One region of the Pantoea stewartii genome, then DNA from elsewhere that is predicted to be linked to it. Evidence: predicted binding sites of a transcription regulator. Region 1 holds the regulator's gene; each other region holds the start of a gene.
The links. Region 1 encodes PurR, which represses purine synthesis genes. Its sites were predicted from a motif close to CANGCAAACGTTTGCNTG; they were not measured.
Positions count from the first base shown of each region.

Region 2: G5574_RS14900 (NCS2 family permease) is a predicted target of PurR. The motif match lies at 2,216-2,233, and genes of this name have one in related genera.
Region 3: purT (formate-dependent phosphoribosylglycinamide formyltransferase) is a predicted target of PurR. The motif match lies at 1,632-1,649, and genes of this name have one in related genera.
Region 4: purL (phosphoribosylformylglycinamidine synthase) is a predicted target of PurR. The motif match lies at 2,486-2,503, and genes of this name have one in related genera.

Region 1 covers NZ_CP049115.1:180,738-184,950, forward strand. The annotation lists gene punC (purine nucleoside transporter PunC) at 1-32, opposite strand, end outside; gene punR (DNA-binding transcriptional activator PunR) at 141-1,046, shown strand; gene purR (HTH-type transcriptional repressor PurR) at 1,043-2,068, opposite strand; gene cydH (cytochrome bd-I oxidase subunit CydH) at 2,351-2,440, shown strand; gene G5574_RS00825 (hypothetical protein) at 2,427-2,651, opposite strand; gene G5574_RS00830 (C40 family peptidase) at 2,731-3,549, opposite strand; gene G5574_RS00835 (Grx4 family monothiol glutaredoxin) at 3,914-4,213, shown strand, end outside.
Region 2 covers NZ_CP049115.1:3,141,020-3,145,232, reverse strand. The annotation lists gene G5574_RS14905 (Na+/H+ antiporter) at 1-632, opposite strand, end outside; gene G5574_RS14900 (NCS2 family permease) at 777-2,126, opposite strand; gene G5574_RS14895 (glutathione S-transferase family protein) at 2,472-3,137, opposite strand; gene soxR (redox-sensitive transcriptional activator SoxR) at 3,177-3,662, opposite strand; gene soxS (superoxide response transcriptional regulator SoxS) at 3,818-4,213, shown strand, end outside.
Region 3 covers NZ_CP049115.1:726,669-730,881, forward strand. The annotation lists gene G5574_RS03340 (prolyl oligopeptidase family serine peptidase) at 1-760, opposite strand, end outside; gene G5574_RS03345 (tellurite resistance TerB family protein) at 878-1,522, opposite strand; gene purT (formate-dependent phosphoribosylglycinamide formyltransferase) at 1,695-2,873, shown strand; gene G5574_RS03355 (bifunctional 4-hydroxy-2-oxoglutarate aldolase/2-dehydro-3-deoxy-phosphogluconate aldolase) at 2,911-3,549, opposite strand; gene zwf (glucose-6-phosphate dehydrogenase) at 3,739-4,213, opposite strand, start outside.
Region 4 covers NZ_CP049115.1:1,736,210-1,740,422, reverse strand. The annotation lists gene yfhb (phosphatidylglycerophosphatase C) at 1-302, shown strand, start outside; gene tadA (tRNA adenosine(34) deaminase TadA) at 375-869, shown strand; gene mltF (membrane-bound lytic murein transglycosylase MltF) at 866-2,323, opposite strand; gene purL (phosphoribosylformylglycinamidine synthase) at 2,594-4,213, shown strand, end outside.

The DNA.
Region 1 (4,213 bases):
AGATAGGGAATAAAGCCTTTTGAAGCGGACATCGGGTTCTCATCAGTTGCAGAATAAACGCGGGGCAGTGTAAAAGCTGTACTTCACGCTGTGAAACGGTAAAATTTGCCTGTTGCTGTTAAAAATTTTGAAGGCAAATTATGTGGTCTGAATATGCGCTGGAAGTGGTGGATGCGGTCGCACGCGGTGGCAGCTTTAGCGCGGCCGCCCAGGAACTGCACCGTGTGCCTTCTGCCATCAGCTATACCGTTCGCCAGCTGGAAACCTGGCTGGCTGTGCCGCTGTTTGAACGCCAGCACCGGGAGGTGATTCTCACCCCGGCGGGCGAGCATTTTGTGCGGGAAGGGCGCAGCGTTATCAAAAAAATGGATGCCACACGACGTCAGTGTCAACAGCTCGCCAACGGCTGGCGCGGTCAGATTGGTATTGCCGTCGACTGCATCGTCAAACCGCAGCGGACCCGGCAGTTTGTCAGGGATTTTTACCGCCATTTTCCCGACATGGAGTTGCACATCAGCTATGAGGTCTTTAACGGCGTCTGGGATGCGCTGGCAGACGGGCGAGTGGATGTGGCGATAGGTGCGACACAGGCGATTCCGGTGGGGGGGCGTTTCGCCTTTCGCGATATGGGCACCCTGAACTGGCGTTGCGTGGTGGCGCGTCAGCACCCTCTGACGCAGGTTGCTACGCTAGATGATGAGGCGTTGCGCAACTGGCCTTCTCTGGTGCTGGAAGATACGTCGCGCGCGTTACCGCGTCGTATGACCTGGGCGCTGGATAACCAACGCCGGCTGGTGGTCCCGGACTGGCAAACCGGTCTGGACTGTGTGCGCGCCGGTTTGTGTGTCGCGATGATACCGGGCCATTTAGCGCGGCCCTTACTGGACAGCGGCGAGATGGCAGAGCTGAACTTACCGCAGGCGTTTCCGGAAAGTCCCTGCTGCGTCAGCTGGGCGGAAGATCGCGCATCACCGGCGCTGGGGTGGTTACTCCAGTACCTGGGCGATGCGCAAACGCTAAATCAGGAGTGGTTGAGCGAGGATTAACGGCGATAATCGCGATAAGGACCATAGCCCACCGAACGTCGCTCAATAAGCGTCGGGTGGACTTCAATTGTCTGCGACTCTTCCCGCTTACTGGTGATGCGATCTAACAACATCTCCAGCGCTTTCTCACCCAACTGGGCTTTAGGCTGATGCACCGTGGTCAGTGCCGGGGTGAAATAGCGCGCATTGCGCACATTGTCGTAACCGATGACGGAGATATCCTGCGGCACGCGCAGGCCCATTTCGTCGGCCGCGCAGATTGCGCCCATCGCCATGATGTCGCCCCCACAGAATACGGCGCTTGGGCGCTGCTTCTGTGACAGAATCTGCTGCATGGCCTGATAGCCAGATTCGGGTTCAAAGTCACCCTGCACAATCCATTCGGCACGTGGCTGAATACCTGCTTCTTCCAGCGCCTTGAGGAAACCGGCATGGCGACCGCCTCCCGTGTTACGCTCCATCTGGCCGGGAATGGCACCAATATCGCGATGACCACGCTCAATCAAATAACGTCCTGCCAGATAACCGCCCTGGAAAGCATTGTCCAGTACGGTATCGGTAAAGTCGGCACGGGATTCGCCCCAGTCCATCACCACCATCGGAATATTGCGGTTCGCTTCCAGCATTTGCAGCAGATCATCCGGATACTCTGAACACATCACCAGAAGCCCGTCAACGCGCTTTTGCGCCATCATCGACAGATAGGCGCGCTGTTTTTGCAGGTCATTATGTGCGTTGCCCAAAATCAGGGTATAGCCTTTATCGAAGCAGTGATTCTCAATGGCTTCGATAATTTCAGCAAAGTAGGGCGCTTCACTGGACGTGGCGAGCAGGCCCAGCGTTTTGGTGTGATTCACCTTCAGGCTACGCGCGACTGCGCTGGGAGAATAATGCAGTTCCCGAATCGCTTCCCACACCGCTTCGCAGGTATTTTCTGCGACAAAGCGCGTTTTATTGATGACGTGTGAGACGGTCGTGGTGGACACGCCCGCACGCTTCGCCACATCTTTAATTGTTGCCATGTAAATCGAACTCCCGGGCCTATCTAAATTATTGATAAGCATATTGTTAAACGTTTGCGTCAGCGGACGGTTATTTCTGCGAAAAACATCGCTTTTCTGTCCGGTATTGAGTCATCAGGGCAGGAAATAACGTCTGAAAAGGGCGCGGACGCAACCGATATTGCGCGCTGTTGCGCAACAAAGGGGGGATTCTAACAAGGCTGTGCGGATAAAACGAGATTTTTACCCACGCGTATGTGAAAATGCTTTCACCTTACAAACGTCAGGGTTAAAGGAGAGGGGATGAGTACCGATTTAAAACTGTCATTAATGACGACGGCAGCCGCACTGTTAATGATCATCGCGTTTAGCTTCACCGCTATTCTGCACTAGCCGCATTCGTTTGCAGCGACGCTATACTGGCTGACTGGCTGACTGGCTGACTGGCTGACTGGCTGACTGGCTGACTGGCTGACTGGCTGACTGGCTGACTGGCTGGCTGACTGGCTGGCTGACTGGCTGACTGCGCGTCCAGCCTTGCCGGTGATACGTCCTGTCTGTCAGACCGTATCACCGGCAGGTGCGGCATTTTCGCCTGGAACATCCGGCTGCACAATCGGGGTGAGGTGGGCAATAAAAAAGCCGGGAAGTTGCCTTTCCCGGCTTTTTTGTATGAAGGACGTTTAGCGAACGGTCTTTGGCGTCATAACGCGACGCGCACCAATATAATGGCGCTGCCAGTAATCTTCGCTCAACGCACTGATTTGAATATCTTTACCGGTACGCGGTGACTGAATGAATTTACCGTTGCCCAGGTAAACCCCGACATGATCTGCGGTTCCACGCCCGTTGATGCGGAAGAAAACCAGATCGCCTTTTTCAAGGGATTCGCGGTTGACCGGTGCTGCATCCCGCAGATGGTACATTTCGTTAGCGGTACGGGGGATCTTAAACTTCACGACGTCTTTGTAGGCGTACCATACGAGGCCACTGCAATCAAAACCCGTATGGGGCGATTTGCCTCCCCACTGATAACGCTTGCCAAGTTGCCCCATCAGTTTTGCCATCGCCGTTTCACGCGCTTTCTGGTAACGCTGGCGATGCGCTTTACTCATTTTAATGGTGCCGGTTTCGGTATTGTCTGCCGTTAACGCCTTCGCAGCACGTTGATGACCATACCGTTTTTTGCTGGCGGCATTGGCGGCGACTTTTTTGCTCAGCGTCTTGTGCGAGGCAGTCGTTTTAGCGAGCGTTTTGTGCGTGGTGGTGTGAGAGGTCGTTTTGCTGGTTTTCGTGGTCTTACTGACTTTCTGAACAGCGGAGGTGCGACTTTTTTTAGATGAGGCTTTAACCGCGCGTCGTTTGCGCCGATCATCGTCGCGCGCACTTTTTTTCTCTACCTTATGCAAGCTGGCCTTAACCGTCGCATGCGGGGAGGCAGCAGCGATGTTAAAGAAGAGTTGCGCAAAAGCCAGAATAAGAAGCGTAATGATTGAACGCATAGTCCGTTTACTGGTTAAGCTGTCAGATCAAACAGGTCTCTGACAAAGTTAAGAAAAATCTGATCACCGATCAGCGCCGAAGTCATTCTAGTCCAGTTTTTTTTAAAAGAGTAAGTCCTTTTTTTATTAATTGATGGCCTGGATAAAAATCAGGCATAAATCAGGAATTTCAGTCTCTTATAACAGCAAATTCATTGCAAATTATGAATACATTCATAGTCTTTGTCACAGTTTCCTGCGAATGCCTGACCAGCCTACTTAGCAAACATGGCGATTTAACGTCGGACGAGCCAAAATCTCGTTTTCAGTCCTGGCGTGAAGTCGCTACAATAAAGAAACACGAAGTGACGAATTAAGGAAGGCAATAATGAGTACTGTAGAAAAAATTCAGCGCCAGATCGCAGAAAACCCGATCCTGCTGTACATGAAAGGTTCGCCGAAACTGCCAAGCTGCGGTTTCTCTGCGCAGGCGGTCCAGGCGTTGTCTGCCTGTGGTGAGCGCTTTGCTTACGTGGATATTCTGCAGAACCCGGATATTCGCGCAGAGCTGCCAAAATACGCCAACTGGCCCACGTTCCCGCAGTTATGGGTTGATGGCGAACTGGTCGGCGGCTGCGACATTATTGTTGAAATGTTCCAGCGCGGCGAGTTGCAGCCGTTAATC
Region 2 (4,213 bases), 1.6 Mb from region 1:
TTCAGCACACGTAGCGACTTCCCGTAAAGCCAGCAGACCGCAACCCCAGCCACCAGGCCGCCCAGCGCCACCTTGAGGAACTCTACGCTGGCACCGCCCCAGCTAAATACCATGGTGCCCATCGCGACCGCGACGGCGAACTTCAGTGAAACCAGGCCAGAGGCATCGTTCATCAAGGCTTCGCCCTGCAGAATCGCCATGATTTTCTTAGGAATGCGGCCTTCACCGACGATACCAGAAAGGGCCACGGCATCGGTGGGTGAGAGCACGGCGGCCAGCGCAAACGCAGGGATAAGCGGAATGCCCGGCACGGTCCAGTAAATCAGGTAGCCGATACCGACGACGGTGATCAACACCAGTACCAGCGCCAGGCCAAGGATTTCCCGGCCATAGTGCAGAAACTCGCTGACCGGTGTTTTCCAGCCGTCGGCAAAGAGCAGCGGCGGAATAAACAGGACGAGGAATAATTCCGGGTCAAAATCCACATGCAGCCCAAACGTGGGCCAGGCCAGCAGCGCACCAACGGCAATTTGCACCAGCGGCAGCGGGATTTGAAAAGGCAAGATACGCGCGGCGACCCCAGAGAGCGACACCACCAGCGTCATGATCAAAATAGTAAAAAAGATTTCCATGCTTTCCTTAGGCGGGTTGTTATCTTTGAATCAACGTGAAGATAAAGTGTAAAACAAACTGGCAAGCGCGGAAAAAGCTACGTGTGCTTCGGTGAGGAAAAAGCGGAAAATTCCGGACGCACGGCTGCACGTCCGGTCAGACAGTCAGATCGCCCAGCCTCCGGCATAAAAAGCCACCAGCGCAACGGCAATCACGACCGTGCCAATATTTAACTTACGCCATTCACCGGCAAACAGTCGGCCAACTACCAGGGTGGCAAAACCGATCATGATGCCGGTAACAATGTTACAGGTCAGGACAATAATGACTGCGGTGAGCAGGCCCGACATCGCATCGACAAAGTCGGCGAAGTCAATTTTAGCGACGTTGCTCAGCATCAGCAGGCCGACATACATCAGGGCGGGTGCCGTCGCATAAGTTGGTACCAGATAAGCCAGCGGAGACATAAACAGAATCACCAGAAACAGCAGACCCACGACGATTGCCGTCAGGCCGGTTTTACCGCCTGCCGCCGTACCGGCCGCCGATTCAATATATACCGCGGCAGGCGACGCGCCCACCAGTCCGGCAAACAGGCTGCTCAGCGAATCCGTGGTCAGTGCCCGTCCGCCGTTAATAATCTGCCCGTCTTTATCGAGTAAATTGGCCTGCCCGGCCACGGCGCGAATCGTGCCGGTCGCATCAAATACCGCCGTCATCACTAACGCCAGTACGGTGGGCAAGACGGCAGGCTGCAACGCGCCCATAATGTCGAGGCTGAAAAACAGCGATGTCCCCTGCGCATCACGCAGGCTCGGCAGCGCAAACAGCCCTTGCCAGCGGACGGCGGGATCGAAGGCCAGGCCGAGAGCAGAGATCACGATGACCGTCAGCAAAATACCGCCAGGCACCCGGCGCTTCTCCAGACCAAAAATCGCCGCTAGCCCCAGCAAAGACATGAGGACGGGGAAGGAGGTAAAGTGCCCCAACGCCACCGGTAAACCTGAGCCAGGGTTTCTGACCACCAGCCCCACGTTGTCAGCGGCAATCAGCAGTAAAAACAGGCCAATCCCGATGCCCGTACCGTGTGCGACGCCCATCGGCAAATTACGTAAGATCCAGGCCCGAATCCCGGTGGTGGAAATCAGCGTAAACAGCAGCCCCATGAGGAACACAGCGCCAAGCGCGACCGGCACGCTGATGTGCTGACCCAGTACAAGACTGAACGCTGTAAAGGCCGTCAACGAGATTGCACAGCCAATCGCCATGGGTAAATTGGCCCACAGCCCTATCAGGATTGACCCGAAGCTTGCCACCAGGCAGGTGGCAACAAACACCGCCGTAGGAGAGAACCCCGCTTTACCCAGCATACCGGGGACCACGATCACCGAATAGACCATGGCAAGAAAGGTCGTCAGCCCGGCCAGGATTTCCTGTCGTACGCTGCTGCCACGGGCCGAAATGGCGAACCAGGCATCCAGTCTTCCACTGGTCGGGCGTGATTCAATTGACATAGTTAAGCCTCAAAAATTTTTATTGTGTAATTCACGCGGTCACCGTTCTGCATTCCCTGAATATGTCTTTACCCACGGGCAACCGACAAAAGGCAAACGTTTACTTCGCCACGCAGAACGGGTGTAACAAGCACCACCAGACTGAAGGGGGCAGATTATCCGGTCTTTAACCGCCGCTTTTCAACCGTTCAGAGGGAATTACTGCGTATAAAGATCAGGTTAGTAACATCAGGAACGTGCTGGAAACCTGCCAGTAACATTCTTGCAGGCAGCGTGGCCGGTCGATGGAAGAGGATGTTGGTGGAAGAGAGATAACGCCGGACGGCGTCATCAGAGCGCATCGCCTCAGCCCGGCAGAGTGAGTTCACCGCCCTGCTGAATGGCCCGTTGCCATGCGGCGCGCTGCTGAACGGTGGTTAACCATTTTTGCGTGGCGGGCGCATTGTGCAAGCCGGCGCGCTGGCTCAGCGCCAGAACAGGAAAGCTCATTTGCACATCGGCGATGCTGAATCGTTGACCGGCAAACCAGGGATTGGCCGAGAGATGATCTTCAATCATTTGCCTGTGGACGTGGAGCTGTTTGTCCAGCCAGGCTTTTTGTACGCCTTTCCCCAGCGCGGCACCCACGGGACGGAGCAACCAGGGCACGGGCGCGCTGCCCAGCCGGCCAAACACCAGCTTCATGACCAGCAGCGGCATCAGGGAACCTTCAGCGTAATGTAGCCAGTAACGCGCCTGGAGGCGCGCCTCTTCGTCGGTAAGCTGTAATCGCTTCTCGCTGTCGTACTTTTCTTCGAGGTATTCCAGTATGGCCCCGGACTCCGCCACCACCCGATTGCCATCTGTGATAACCGGCGATTTGCCTAAGGGATGCACTTTTTTCAGTGCTTCCGGTGCCAGCATGGAGGCTTCACGCTGGTAACGTTTAACCTGATAAGGCACTTCCAGCTCTTCCAGCATCCACAGCACGCGGTGCGAACGAGATTGTTCCAGATGGTGAACAGTAATCATCATGATTCCCTGCGAATGAATATGCAGACAGTATAGACGTCACTTCACCTTGTGCAGAGAACCATCCTGCTCGGGATCCAGCAGGACCGCACCTGATCCCTGCTGTCCCAGCCGATCGCCGGGGTTACGGAGCGGACAGTCACGCATGGATAAACAGCCGCAGCCAATGCAGCCATCCAGGTCGTTACGCAGGCGCGTCAGGGTTTCGATGCGCTTATCCAGTTCATCCCGCCAGTGCTGCGTCAGATTGCCCCAGTCCTGCGCAGACATGCGTTTATCCGCAGGCATGTTTTCCAGACTGTCGCTGACGCTGGCGAGCGGAATGCCGATGCGCTGGGCAATTTTAATGATCGCCACACGGCGCAGGACATCACGGCTGTAGCGCCGCTGATTGCCGGGATTGCGCGTGCTGGAAATCAGCCCTTTGCTTTCATAAAAATGCAGCGCTGACACGGCCACGCCGCTTCGCCGCGCGACTTCCCCCGGTGTCAGCACCGGTTTTGGATAATTGCGATCTTTTTTCATCTGGCACTTTACCTCAAGTTAACTTGAGGAATTATACTCCTTTCCCATCAGAACAACACCCGCCCTGACGACGTCACGCCCCCTGCAGGCTGATTATCAGCCTCACAAACTGCGGCATGCACGGTGACGGGGACATTCACCAGAAGGATGAGGCCATGATACAAGAAGAGATCATTCATTCACTGACCCACTGGATTGACCAGAACCTGGATAAAAGCCTGTCAATCGATGAGGTGGCCGCGAAGTCCGGTTATTCGAAATGGCACCTGCAACGTATGTTCCGTAGCGTAACGAAACAGACGTTGGGTGGTTATATCCGCGAACGCCGGCTGACGCTGGCCGCAGAAGCGCTGCGTCAGACGCAGCGTCCGGTATTCGATATTGCGATGCAGTATGGCTACGATTCGCAGCAGACCTTCTCACGGGTCTTTCGCCGCCAGTTTTCCCAGACGCCTACGGCGTATCGTCACTATATGCGTCGCCAGGCGGTTCAGCGTCCACGCCTGCTGAGCTTTGACTGTGGGGAAACGATGAGCAGCTTTACGCAGCGT
Region 3 (4,213 bases), 550 kb from region 1:
CCAGCAGCTGAATTTCACTGGTATTGGTACTGTCCAGTACGATCAGGATGAACTGTTTTGAGGTGGTTTTATGAATGCTGAGGTGAAAGGTATCATCCTTTTCTTCATAAACCAGCTGGTCATCGCTTTGTGGCGTGCCCAGTTCATGCCGCCAGAGCTGGTAAGACAGCAACGTTTGCGGATGCTTGCGCACATAGTAGAGCGTGCGTGAATCATTCGCCCAGGCAAAGCTGGAAGAGGCATCATTCAGCACCTCAGGATACCAGCTCCCGTTTTCCAGATTGCGAAAGCGAATGCCGTACTGGCGGCGGGAAAGGAAATCTTCAGCCAGGGCCATGACCTGATTGTCCGGGCTGATATGCAGCGCGCCCATAGTATAAAAATCACTGTGTGAAGCCCGCTGATTGGCATCCAGCAGCAACGTCCATTCATCAGTTTCCTGATAACTGGCAGGCTGCCGGTAATAGGCGGCATATTCATTACCACTTTCATAACGGCTTTGGTAGCGGTAGCCATTTTTTACGTAGGGAACGGAATGGTCCTGAGGCGGCAGTCGGTCAATGATCTCGTGGAGAATACGGTTTTGTAATGGCTCCTGTGACGCCATGATTTTCTGACCATAGTTGTTCTCAGCACGCAGGTAGTCCAGCACATCGCTGTTTTCGCGTTTGTCATCGCGCAACCAGTAGTAGTTATCGACCCGCGTCTCGCCATGCAGCGACATCTCGTAAGGTATTTTTTTCGCGTCAGGTGCTTTCATATCATCCATCCTGCTGAACATCATCAACATTAAGGGTGGCACTAATGTCTTCAGATGCCAAGTCAGGGATAGTGAGTATGAGCTTGTTCAGGGCCCTGTTACGGGCCCGGACATGGGTTAACTGGCCTTCTGCTGATCAATATCCTGCTGGATACCTTTTCGGACATCCTGCGGAATTTTTAGCGCGTCGCCCAGTGCCGACAGGTAGCTGCGCTCCATAAAATGATCAACATCAATGGCGGCACAGCTGAGAAAATAGAGTTCCAGTGCTTCTTCTTCATTTTTAACATCCGCCGCCAGCCATTCGGGGTCCAGCGGCCGCTGCATGGCCTGCTGGATCAGTTTCTCCGCATCCTGACCATAGCCTGCCTGATGAATGTTCTGCTCAATCGTCGCACGTTCACGGTCATCAATATGCCCGTCGCTTTTGGCGGCAAACACCAAGGCCGTGACCAGTCGTTCTGCGCGCTGATCAACCGGCGTCTGTAACTCACCAAAACCCGGTTCGTCCTGATGGGTTTCACGCACCCGCTGTTTGTATTTGTTCCACAACACCGCGCCCGCTGCTGCCCCGCCGCCGATGATTAAGGCTTTGCCGCCATATTTAGTTAACAGCTTGCGTGATGATTTACTGGCCACCAGCAATCCCGCCAGGCCACCCAGCGCACCGGGGGCCAGCATCTCACTCAGTCCGCCGCCGGATTTGCCGTCACCGCTCTTTTTTGCCAGTACTGATTGAATCTGTTGCAGCCAGTTATTCATTATTTACTCCCGTTACCATCCAGAAACATCATCATTACCAAAAAGATGTCAGGAAACGTCAGAGCAGGAAAAGTAGCGCAAACGAGATGAAATGTGCGCAAGGGGTGAGAACGCAAACGTTTTCGTTTATACTGCGCGCGAATTTTGACTGGTTGACTGCTTAGGTGAAATGATGACGACTCTCGGAACTGCGCTACGCCCTGCTGCCACGCGCGTCATGCTGTTAGGCTCAGGAGAACTGGGCAAAGAAGTCGCGCTGGAATGTCAGCGTCTGGGTGTGGAAGTGATTGCGGTTGACCGCTACGCCAATGCGCCTGCGATGCATGTAGCGCACCGTAGCCATGTGATAAATATGCTGGACGGCGACGCACTGGCCGCCGTTATTGCCCAGGAGAAACCAGACTTCGTGGTGCCTGAGATTGAAGCCATCGCAACAGAGAAACTGCTGGAGCTGGAGCAGCAAGGTCAGCGCGTCGTGCCCACTGCCCGCGCTGCCCGCCTCACCATGAACCGCGAAGGCATTCGTCGTCTGGCCGCAGAGGAGCTGGCGCTGCCCACTTCAACCTACCGCTTTGCCGACAGCAAAGAAAATTTTGTCGCTGCCGCCGCCGGGATTGGTTTTCCCTGCATCGTCAAACCCGTTATGAGTTCATCCGGCAAAGGCCAGAGTTTTATTCGCGATGCCAGCCAGCTGGATAAGGCCTGGGATTATGCGCAACAAGGCGGTCGCGCCGGGGCGGGACGCGTTATCGTTGAAGGCGTGGTGAAGTTTGATTTTGAAATCACCCTGCTGACCATCAGGGCCGTTGACGGCATTCATTTCTGCGCCCCTATCGGTCATCGCCAGGAAGACGGCGATTACCGTGAGTCATGGCAGCCGCAGCAGATGAGCGACCTGGCGCTACAGCGTGCCCAGCATATCGCGGAAACCGTGGTCAACGCACTGGGTGGCTATGGATTATTTGGTGTGGAGCTGTTTGTATGCGGCGATGAAGTGGTATTCAGTGAAGTCTCTCCGCGTCCGCACGACACCGGCATGGTGACGCTGATCTCGCAGGATCTGTCAGAATTCGCCCTGCATGTCCGCGCGTTTCTGGGGCTGCCTGTAGGGGCCATTCGCCAGTACGGCCCTTCTGCTTCAGCCGTTATTCTGCCGCAGTTAACCAGCCAGAATGTCCGGTTTGCGAATGTAGAAGCAGCACTGGGGGCGGGTTTGCAGTTGCGCCTGTTTGGCAAGCCCGAAATTGAAGGTCAGCGTCGTTTAGGTGTTGCTCTGGCCTGCGCCGAGACAACGGAAGAGGCTGTTGCGCGCGCGGTAGCCAGTGCGGCTGCCGTCAGCGTTCAGGGTTAAGTGAGTGCGGTGAGCCTGCGGGCTCACCGTCTGCCCGTTAGCGGGCCCCCGCGACGGCCTCGCTGGCCAGTTGCGTAATACGCTGCCAGTCCCCTGCTTCCAGCGCCTCGTTCGGCACCAGCCAGGAGCCGCCGATACAAAGTACGCTTTTCAGCGCCAGATAATCACGGTAATTCGCTGGTGAGATACCGCCCGTCGGACAGAAACGCACCTGAGGGAAAGGCCCACCGATGGCCTGTAGCGCTTTTACCCCACCGTTGGCTTCGGCCGGGAAAAATTTAAACTCTCGCAGACCGTAATCCATGCCGGTCATTAATTCTGACACCGTGCTGATGCCGGGAATAAGCGGAACTGGCCCTTCAACGGCGGCCTTGAGTAAGGACTCGGTGATACCAGGGCTGATTACAAACTGTGCGCCCGCTTCCGTCACTTCCTGGAGCTGCTGTGTGTTCAGCACCGTTCCCGCACCGACAATAGCCTCTGGCACCTGTTTGATAATGGCGCGTAAGGCATCCATCGCCACGGGCGTGCGTAAGGTCACTTCCAGCACCCTGACGCCGCCGGCGACCAGCGCCTGAGCCATGGGAACCGCATGTTCCAGCTTGTTAACCACGATTACCGGCACGACCGGTCCGGTTTTCAGAATCTGTTCTGCACTCGTTTTCCAGTTTTTCATCACTTCCCCTGGTAAATAACATTGTGATCACTGCGCCGAAGCCTTTACAGCGCCAGTCCGGTTAACAGCACGACTACCATACAGGATTCTCCGTTTCACCGTCCATCAACGGATAAAATTTTTAAAACAGCAGTTCATTTTTGAGAGGTGGTGCAAAAAAAAGCCCGCATTATGCGGGCTGGGAAGGGATTATTCGAATTCATTCCAGGAACGGCCGTCTCGCGTGATCATCGCGACGGACGCCACCGGTCCCCAGGTGCCGGCCTGATAAGGTTTGGAGGAATCACCATCTGCGGCCCAGGCGTTGATGATGGAGTCAACGTAAGTCCAGGCGGCTTCCACCTCGTCACGGCGCACGAACAGTGCCTGAATGCCGCGCATCGATTCCAGCAGTAAACGCTCGTACGCATCCGCCAGATGAGACTGGTTAAAGGTTTCTGAGTAGCTCAGATCCAGCTTGGTCGTCTGCAGTTTGTGTTTGTGATCCAGACCCGGCACCTTGTTCAGGATCTCAATGTCCACCCCTTCATCCGGCTGTAGACGGATGGTCAGTTTGTTCTGCGGTAACTCGGAGTAAGAGTCTTTAAACAGATTCATCTCCGGGTTTTTGAAGTACACCACGACTTCAGAACACTTGGTCGGCAAACGCTTACCGGTGCGCAGA
Region 4 (4,213 bases), 1.6 Mb from region 1:
ATGCGGATGTGTGGCTGATTACGGGCTCGCCGCAGTCGCTGGTGGAGCAGGTCTATTACGATTCGGCGTTTCTGCCCAGAGTAAAGTTGATTGCCAGCCAGATGCAGCGCGGCCTGGGTGGGCGCGTACTGAAATTGCGCTGTCTGGGACACGAAAAAGTGGTGCAGTTAGAAGAGCAAATCGGCACACCACTGCAACTCTATAGTGGTTACAGCGACAGCAAGCAGGACAACCCGTTATTGTTCTTTTGTCAGCACCGCTGGCGCGTCACGCCGGCGGGTGAATTGCAGCAGTTAGAATAACCTGTACTGTGCTTCGGTTTTGCCGGCATGCCCGGTATAATGCGCCGCTTTTTGCTGCCGGGAGTGGTTCGTGTGACACAAGAACAAGATGAATACTGGATGCGCCGGGCGCTGACGCTGGCGCAACGCGCATGGGATGAGGGCGAGGTGCCGGTAGGCGCCGTCCTGGTTCACGGCGACCGCGTCATTGGCGAAGGCTGGAACCGGCCTATCGGTCAGCATGATCCCACCGCGCACGCAGAGATTATGGCGCTTCGTCAGGGCGGGAAAGTACTGGAAAATTACCGTCTGCTGGATACCACGCTTTATGTGACGCTGGAGCCGTGCGTCATGTGCGCCGGCTCGATGGTGCATAGCCGGATAGGTCGTCTGGTTTATGGCGCGCACGATGTGAAAACCGGCGCAGCCGGTTCGCTGATTGACGTGCTGGGCCATCCGGGGATGAACCATCAGGTAAGGTTAGATCACGGCGTGCTGGAAGACGCGTGCGCGGCGCTGCTGAGCGACTTTTTCCGCATGCGTCGTCAGCAACAAAAAGCGCTGCGACAGGCGCAGCGCGAAAGCTAATTCATTGCCACTTGTGGCGAAACGGCAGGATAGCCTTTGCCCATCTCCGCTTCCAGCGCGGCCTGCTGGGCAAGGCGCTTTTCCTGCTCCTGCAAATAGCCCACCAGGCTAATCTCATATTTACGAATATTTTCCACGTAGTTATACGCTTCCTGGCCCCGCGCGTAGCCGTAGGTCGTTTGCGCGTAATAACGCTTCTGGCTCAGCATCGGCAGGCGCAGTTTCACATCAGCCCAACTGTCCGGGTTGCCACCCTGTTTTGCCGTGAGCTTACGGGCATCCAGCATATGAGCATAACCCATGTTGTAGGCGGCCAGCGCAAACCAGATACGTTCGTCTTCCGGAATGGACTGCGGGACTTTATCCATCATATTTTGCAGATACTGGCTGCCGCCGCGAATACTTTGCTCAGGATCGGTTCGATCGCCCACTTCCACGCTGTCGGCAGTATTGCGCGTCAGCATCATCATGCCGCGCACGCCGGTCGGTGATGTCGCCTGCGGATTCCAGTGTGATTCCTGATAGGAGATAGCGGCCAGCAAACGCCAGTCGATATTACTGGCGTATTTCTCAAATAACGGTTTGATATCAGGCAGAACCGTATCAATCGCACGCAGGAAGGTGCGCGTATCCACATAATCAAAGGTGCCAACGTGCCCGAGGTATTTCTCTTCCAGCCGCGCCATTGCGCCTTCTTCGCCCATGCCATTAAAGAAATCCAGCATGGCCGCGTTCAGGCTGTCGTCGCTTTCGCGGGGCATATACCACGTCACCGGCTCTTCATCCGTGACGTCAAAGGCGACCGCCAGTTGTGGATGGATGCGCTGAAGCAGTGCGATGGTGACGGAATCGCCAATCGTATAATCCAGCTTGCCCTCGGCGACGGCCTCAAGTAGCGCTTTCGGGCTTTGATCGGTCGAGATAGCCCAGTCAAGGTCGGGATAGTGATCCGCTCTGGCGCTCTTGAGTGTAGACAGATAAGCCGATCCGGAGGCAACGACGAGCCGTCCCTTTAAATCGCCCAGGTTTTTCGGGCGAGTTTTATCCACACGATAAACCAACTGCTGGGAAACGCTGTAATAGCTGGGGCCCGTCTGATAGCGGTTCAGTCGCTCATTATTATAGATAAGGCCTGCGGCCAGCAAATCGGCTTTGCCGTCGTCAAGCGCATCAAACAGGTCGCTGATATTCGCGCGCACCGTGATTTCCAGCCTGACGCCCAGATAACGGGCGAAACGCTTCGCCAGCTCGTAATCCATCCCGGCCGGTGCTTTATTCACGGTGTAGTAAGTCAACGGTGAGTTTACGGTACTGACCCGTAGCACTCCCCGTGATTTAATCTGTGAAATCGTATCCTGCCCGCTCCCATGCCAGGGAATGGACGGCCACAGTGCCAGTGCTAACAGCACGGTGAGCAGACCGATAAACAGATAATTTAATTTCAGGCGTTTCAAATAGTTATCTCTCGATGGCTCCAAGGCCTCTGTCTTTTAAGGCAGTATTGATTTTGTTTTAACTCCCAGAGCGAGGGGCATTTTGCGCAACAAACTGAGGCAGAGCAACTTATAAAGCAATTTTTGCGCAATTATCAGCCAAATCTTGTTGGCCATAAATTTTGCGCAAACGGTTTCGTCGCGGAGTGGCTTTCTCTATAATACGCCCCGTTTTCCCCCTGTTGCGCCCAATGAAGCGTCGCACCCGGCGTTTCAAAGACGAGAGATCTTATGATGGAAATTCTGCGTGGTTCGCCCGCCCTGTCGGCATTTCGTGTAAACAAACTGCTGGCCCGCTTTCAGGACGCTCATCTGCCGGTGAGTGATATTTACGCTGAGTACGTCCATTTTGCCGATGTCAGCGCGCCGTTGAGTGAGGATGAAAAATCCCGTCTGCAGCGCCTGCTCAAGTACGGTCCTTCTCTCGCTGAACATGCGCCACAAGGGCGTTTGCTGCTGGTCACGCCACGTCCAGGCACCATTTCGCCATGGTCTTCAAAAGCGACAGATATTGCGCATAACTGTGATCTGTCACAGGTCCGTCGACTGGAGCGCGGTCTGGCGTTTTATGTTCAGGCACCCCAGTTGACGGAAACCCAGTGGCAAACGCTGTCAGCGCTGCTGCATGACCGCATGATGGAAACGGTGTACAGCGACCTCCATCAGGCCGAACAACTGTTTGCCCACCACGAACCTCAACCGGTCAAAAGCGTTGATGTGTTGGGTGAAGGCCGTCAGGCACTGGTTCATGCCAATACATCGCTGGGCCTGGCGCTGGCAGACGACGAAATTGACTACCTTCTGGCAGCCTTTACGAAGCTGGGCCGTAACCCTAACGACATCGAACTCTATATGTTTGCTCAGGCGAACTCCGAGCACTGTCGTCACAAGATTTTTAACGCCGACTGGATTATTGACGGCGAAAAACAGCCAAAATCGCTGTTTAAAATGATTAAGAACACCTTTGAGCAAACGCCGGATTATGTCCTGTCGGCTTATAAAGACAATGCGGCGGTGATGGAAGGCTCTGAAGTAGGACGCTTCTTTGCGGATGCCGAAAACGGGGAATATGGCTACCACCAGGAAGCGGCGCATATTCTGATGAAGGTCGAAACGCATAACCATCCTACGGCGATTTCGCCGTGGCCTGGCGCGGCAACCGGCTCCGGCGGCGAAATTCGTGACGAAGGGGCGACCGGACGAGGCGCGAAGCCGAAAGCCGGTCTGGTCGGCTTCTCGGTGTCGAACCTGCGTATTCCGGGCTTTGAGCAGCCGTGGGAAGAGGATTTTGGCAAGCCCGCGCGCATCGTCAGCGCACTGGACATTATGACTGAAGGCCCTCTGGGCGGCGCGGCGTTTAACAACGAGTTTGGCCGTCCTGCATTGAATGGCTATTTCCGTACCTATGAAGAACAGGTCAACAGCCACAACGGCACCGAACTGCGCGGTTACCACAAGCCGATTATGCTGGCGGGTGGCATCGGGAACATCCGTGCCGATCACGTCCAGAAAGGCGAGATTACTGTCGGGGCAAAGCTGATCGTACTGGGCGGCCCGGCAATGAATATCGGTCTGGGCGGCGGGGCGGCCTCATCTATGGCATCGGGCCAGTCTGACGCTGATCTCGACTTTGCCTCCGTACAGCGTGATAACCCGGAAATGGAACGGCGTTGCCAGGAAGTGATTGACCGCTGCTGGCAGTTAGGCGACGACAACCCGATTCTGTTTATCCACGATGTCGGTGCGGGCGGGCTGTCGAACGCCATGCCTGAGCTGGTCAGCGATGGCGGGCGCGGTGGGCGTTTCAACCTGCGTGATATCCTCAGCGATGAGCCAGGGATGAGCCCGCTG